One region of the Cobetia sp. cqz5-12 genome, then DNA from elsewhere that is predicted to be linked to it. Evidence: predicted binding sites of a transcription regulator. Region 1 holds the regulator's gene; the other holds the start of a gene.

Evidence for each region. Region 1 encodes PhoB, which activates phosphate uptake and scavenging genes when phosphate is short. Its sites were predicted from a motif close to TGTCATANNNNTGTCANA; they were not measured.
Region 2: the regulator PhoB is predicted to act here: its motif matches at 1,001-1,018, upstream of F8A90_RS15605 (PhoX family protein).

What each region holds. Positions count from the first base shown of each region.
Region 1 covers NZ_CP044522.1:4,136,171-4,139,298, forward strand. Annotated here, with positions in the region: gene F8A90_RS17200 (chorismate--pyruvate lyase family protein) at 1-372, shown strand, start outside; gene ubiA (4-hydroxybenzoate octaprenyltransferase) at 440-1,330, shown strand; gene phoB (phosphate regulon transcriptional regulator PhoB) at 1,554-2,243, shown strand; gene phoR (phosphate regulon sensor histidine kinase PhoR) at 2,251-3,128, shown strand, end outside.
Region 2 covers NZ_CP044522.1:3,770,637-3,773,764, reverse strand. Annotated here, with positions in the region: gene F8A90_RS15610 (3-deoxy-7-phosphoheptulonate synthase) at 1-805, shown strand, start outside; gene F8A90_RS15605 (PhoX family protein) at 1,108-3,128, shown strand, end outside.

The DNA.
Region 1 (3,128 bases):
GCACGCCTGGATGAAGCGCGCCTGTTGGGCATCGGCCCACGTCGGCATGTCTGGCGGCGTGAAGTGGCGCTCTGTCATGGCGATACGCCATGGGTGATCGCACGTTCGCTGGCGGCGCTGGACCTGGCTCACGGTCATCGCCTCTCGACGCTGGGCGAGCGCTCGCTGGGCCATTGGCTGTTTCGCCAGCCGGACCTGACCCGCAGCGCCATCGATGTCAGCCGCGCCCCGCTGGTGCTTTCGAGCCGCAGACCGCTGGCCCGAACCACCAGCCTGTGGATGCGCCGCTCGATGTTCTCGCATGGTCGCTTCAAGGTGCTGGTGCAGGAGGGCTTCACCCCAGCCTTCCAGCACGCGCTGCAGCTGGCCTGAGTCTTGCGGCCGACCGGCCTCGCTTCCCTCTCTTTCCTTGCCCACTACCACCCGCCCAGGAGCCCCGATGACCGCGTCATCCACTTCCGCCGCTTCGCGTCCTTCCAGACTGGCCGACTACCTCGCCCTGACACGGCTGGATCGCCCCATCGGCACCTGGCTGCTGATGTGGCCGACTCTATGGGCGCTGTGGCTGGCGGCAGATGGCATTCCCGAGCGCACGACCCTGCTGATATTCATCGCCGGGGTCTATCTGATGCGCGCCGCCGGCTGCGTCATCAACGACTACGCCGACCGCCATTGGGACAAGCATGTCGAGCGCACGCGTGACCGGCCGCTGACCTCGGGTCGCATTTCGGAGCGCGAGGCGCTGACGCTGTTCGGGGGGCTGGTCGCGGCCGCCTTCGTGCTGGTGTGCTTCACCAACCTGACCACGGTACTGCTGTCGATCGTCGCCGTGCTGCTGGCGGCCAGCTACCCGTTCATGAAGCGCTTCCACCATCTGCCCCAGGTGGTGCTGGGCGCCGCCTTCGGCTGGGCGATTCCGATGGCCTTCGCCGCGACGCTGGAGGAAGTGCCGACCTACGGCTGGTGGCTGTTCGCGGCCAATCTGATGTGGACGGTGGCCTACGATACCGCCTATGCAATGGTCGATCGCAACGACGACCTCAAGGTAGGCATCAAGTCCACCGCCGTGCTGTTCGGGCGTGCCGACAAGCTGATGATCGGCCTTCTGCAGCTGGGCATGCTGGCGGTGTTGATCGGCATCGGCCTGCACCTGGCGCTGGGTATCTTCTACTGGCTGGGGCTGGCTGCCGCCGCTGTCACCTTCGTCTGGCAGCAACGTCTGATCCGTGAGCGTGAGCGTTCACCCTGCTTCCAGGCCTTCCTCAACAATCATTGGACGGGTCTGCTGATCTTCGCCGGTATCGCCCTGGCGACCTGGCCGATGAGCTGACGTCTGCATGAACATCAGTTTTATTTGATTTAAAGCGACCCCTGCCCCCGGTTACTCCCCAGCCCACGGTTCATGCCGGCCGCCCACCCTTCAGAGGCGGCTGGCAGGCTTGCGTGCAAGCTGCCATGCTGGCAGTTGTCATCTCGTTGTCATATAAGCGGGTTGTAATCGTCATCGACTTGTCATTCTGGCGCGTGCGCCGACTGCTGCATGGGATCTAGCGATGAGCTCCAAGACCGTACTGATTGTCGACGATGAATCCTCGATTCGCGAGATGATCGCCGTTGCCCTCGAAATGGCGGATTACCGCGTACTGGAGGCAGACAATGCCCAGGACGCCCACGCCATCGTCGTCGATGAAAAGCCCGATCTGCTGTTGCTGGATTGGATGATGCCGGGCACCAGTGGCCTGGAGCTCGCGCGGCGTCTCAAGCGAGACGAGACTACCTCGGAGTTGCCGATCATCCTGTTGACCGCCAAGGGCGAGGAAGACAACAAGATTCAAGGCCTGGAAGCCGGCGCCGATGACTACATCACCAAGCCCTTCTCGCCGCGCGAGCTGGTCGCCCGTCTCAAGGCCGTGCTGCGTCGCACCACGCCCAAGGGAGTCGAGGAGGCGGTGGAAGTCGAAGGCCTGATGCTCGACCCGGCCAGCCACCGCGTCACCGCCCACGGCAACTCGCTGGATGTCGGCCCGACCGAATATCGCCTGCTGCAGTTCTTCATGACGCATCAGGAGCGTGCCTACACGCGCAGCCAGCTGCTCGACCAGGTATGGGGCGGTAACGTCTATGTCGAGGAGCGCACCGTGGACGTGCACATCCGCCGCCTGCGCAAGGCGCTGGGCACAGGCCATCAGCATCTGATCCAGACCGTCCGCGGCACCGGTTACCGCTTCAGCGCTCAGGCCTGAGGAATTCATGCGCTATTGGACCAACGAGCTATGGCGCCTCGGCTACCTTGCCGGTGGCTTCGGCCTGATCGGTGGCCTGCTGGGCCATCTTGGCTGGGGCCTGGCGCTGGGGCTTTCGCTGTATCTGTTCGTCCATCTCAAGCATTTGAAGAGCCTCTACACCTGGCTGATCACCAATCCCCATGAAGAGCCACCGCCCGGCGATGGCGTCTGGGGAGACCTGCTCGATCGTCTTTACCGCTACCAGAAGGGCCAGCGTCAGGCTCAGGAGCGACTGCGCAGCATCCTCAACCGTATCCAGGAATCCTCAGAGGCCATGCGCGACGGCCTGGTGATGCTGGACAACCACGGTGACATGGAATGGTGGAACAGCGCGGCCGAGCAGCTGGTCGGTCTCAAGGCCAGCCACGACCGCGGCCAGCACATCACCAATTACCTGCGTGACCCCGTCTTCATCGACTACTTCAATCGGCTGGCCTATCGCGAGCCGTTGACACTCCAGTCACCGCTGTCTGACAACCTGACGCTGCAGATCTCCATCACCCTGTTCGGTGACAACGAGCGTCTGGTCATGCTGCGTGACGTCACCCGCCTCTATCGTCTTGAAGAGATGCGCCGCGACTTCGTGGCCAATGTCTCCCATGAACTGCGCACGCCGCTGACCGTGCTGGCCGGCTATCTCGAGACCTATTCCGATTACGCCGATGACCTGCCCCCACGCTGGCAGCGTGGGCTTGGTCAGATGCAGAGCCAGACCGACCGCATGCAGCACCTGGTCGAGGACCTGCTGACCCTGTCACGCCTGGAAACCGACGAACTGTCCGACAACGGTCGCTGCATCGACATGAGTGCCCTGCTCGCCCATATCCGCGACGATGCTGAAGG
Region 2 (3,128 bases), 370 kb from region 1:
TCGCCTCAAGCTGGTGATGCGTGTCTATGTCGAGAAGCCGCGCACCACGGTGGGCTGGAAGGGGCTGGCCTATGATCCGCATCTGGACGGCAGCGATGACATGGCCACCGGCCTGCGTCAGGCCCGCGAGCTGATGCGCGAGATCAACCAGCTGGGCCTGCCGGTCGCGACGGAGCTGCTGCAGCCGCTGACCGCCGCCTACCTGGAAGACCTGCTCGGCTGGGCGGCCATCGGCGCCCGCACCACCGAGTCGCAGATCCATCGCGAGATGGCCTCCGGCCTCGGCTGTGCGGTGGGCTTCAAGAACGGCACTGACGGAGGCGTCGAAGTCGCCGTGCAGGCCATCGGGGCGGCGGCGCATGGGCATCGCCACTTCGGCATGGATGACTGCGGGCGTCCGGCGCTGATCGAGACCGCGGGCAATCCGCATACCCATGTGGTGCTGCGCGGCGGCCATGGCCAGCCCAACTATGACGCTGCCTCGGTGGCCGCCTGCCGGCGTGAGCTGGAAGGCGCTGGCCTGACGCCGCGCCTGATGGTCGACTGCAGCCACGCCAATTCCCGCAAGGACCACCGCCGCCAGAGTGAGGTGATGCTGGATGTGCTCTCTCAGCGCCTGGCGGGGGATGATGCCTTGATCGGCGTGATGCTCGAGAGTCACCTCAATGAAGGCAAGCAGGCCTTGCCGGCAGCGGAGAAGCTTTCCCAACTGCGTCATGGCGTGTCCGTCACCGATGCATGCCTGGGCTGGGAAACCACCGAGCACCTGCTGAGCCTGGCCGCTGAGCGCCTGCGCGAGGCTTGATGCCAGGTCTCACAGATCAGGTCTCACACATCAGGCCTCAGGCGACAGGCTCAGACGTCAGGCTCGCGCTTCGGTGGAAGGATGACGTCGCGCTTGCCTGATGTTTGCTGAATTGGTCGGCTTGTCCTGAAACTCCCAGCGCCCAACGGTCGAAAGGCCGTTGGGCGCTGTCGTCTCTTGTCCTTGTTGCCCGTTCGTCACGGAATTGTCATCGGGCTCGCGTATCACTCTTGTTGCCTTCGGCATGCCTCAGAGGACATGCCTGAACAGAACAACCCGAAACCTGACTACGGGGAAGCGACATGAGCAAGGAAATCGAAGACCATCGCCTGCTGAATCCCAGCAGCAACGAGACGTTCTCATCCGTCATCGAGCGACACATCTCGCGTCGTCGTGTCCTGCAGGGTGGCCTGGGCATGGCGGCTGCCAGCATGCTGGGTGGTTTCGGTCTGGCGGGGCTGAGCACCACGGCCAATGCCGCCAGCAACGCTGCGGGCGAGAAGACGGCTCTGGCGCTGGCCTTCGAATCGATCAAGGGTTCCCGCACGGATGCAGTCGTGGTTCCCAAGGGGTATACCGCACAGGTGCTGGCGCCGTGGGGCACGCCGCTCAATGCCAAGGCACCCAAGTGGAGCAAGGACCTGGCGATGACGCCGGAGATCCAGCTCAACACCGTCGGCATGCATCACGATGGCATGCATAACTTCGCCTTGAGCGACGACACGGCCTCCAGCAACTTCCTGCTGGTCATGAACAACGAATACATCGATCAGGATGCTCTGTGGGCACCCAAGGGCGGCGCGACCAATGCGGATTCCGGCAAGCGTCCGGCCGATGAAGTGCGCACCGAGATCAATGCCCATGGCGTGACCATCGTCGAGGTCAAGAAGGCCAGCAACGGCAAATGGGAAGTGGTGGGCGATTCGCGCTACAACCGCCGCTACACCAGCGCCAGCGAAATGAAGCTGAGCGGCCCGGTGGCGGGCAGCGATCACGTCAAGACTGCCTTCTCGCCGGATGGCATGCGCACCCGTGGTACCAACAACAACTGCGCTAACGGCTACACCCCGTGGGGCACCTACCTGACCTGCGAAGAGAACTGGCCGGGTTACTTCGTCAAGCGCAGCGATCGTCAGCTCGATGACGACCGCATCGGCATCGAGACCGAGCGTGGCCGCTATGGCTGGGAAACCGCCGCCGGGGATGCCAGTGAAGTCGATGGCGAGTTCGCGCGTTTCGACAACACGCCGACGGCAGACAGCGCCGACAAGGATTACCGTAACGAACCGCGGACCTTCGGCTATATCGTCGAGATCGATCCCTACACCGGCGAGCAGGCCATCAAGCGCACCGCGCTGGGCCGCTTCCGTCACGAAGGTTGCTGGCCGGGCAAGCTGGTCGAGGGTGAGCCGGTGGTCTTCTACTCCGGTCACGATTCGCGCAACGAGTACATCTACAAGTTCGTGTCGGACGCCAAGTGGGACGCCGCTGATGCCCGTGGTGCCGGTGACGTCAAGGACCGCCTGGCGATCGGCGACAAGTATCTGGACAAGGGCACCCTGTATGTCGCCCAGTTCTCCGCCGATGGCACCGGCAAATGGCTCAAGCTGACGCCGGACGCCGTGACCCGGGATGGCCGTACCCTGGCCGAGGCTCTGGGGCTGGCGGCCGATGACCTGGCAGGCATCATCATCCACACCACCGATGCGGCTGACCTGATGGGGGCGACCCCGATGGACCGTCCGGAGTGGGGCGCGGTGGACCCGGTGTCCGGCGAGGTTTATATGACGCTGACCAACAACTCCAAGCGCACCGAAGAAGGCACTGACGCCGCCTTCACCAACGATGGCACCGCCATCGAGGAGCCGGGTGTCGGTTACAAGACCGCGCCGACCAACGCGGCCAATCCGCGTGGCAACAACGAGGCGGGGCAGATCATCCGCTGGCGTGAAGCGGGCGATCACACCGCCTTCGATTGGGAGATCTTCGTGTTCGGCGCAGCAGCCAGCGATGCCGACAACCTGTCCGGCCTGACCGAGATGAACGAGTTCGCCAGCCCCGATGGCCTCTACTTCGACGGCCGCGAAGGTCAGGACAGCATCCTGTGGATCCAGACCGACAACGGCTACGAAGGCATTACCGAGGTCACCAATGACCAGCTGCTGGCGGTCGTGCCGGCAGGGCTCGAGCAGGCCGAGGGGGACGCGGCCGTGATCGGTGCCGACAACCAGGCACAGCTCAAGCGCTTCGCGGTGGGCCCGAACGGTTGTGAAGTCACCGGTATCTTCACTACCCCGGACAAGACCGCGATGTTCATCAACAT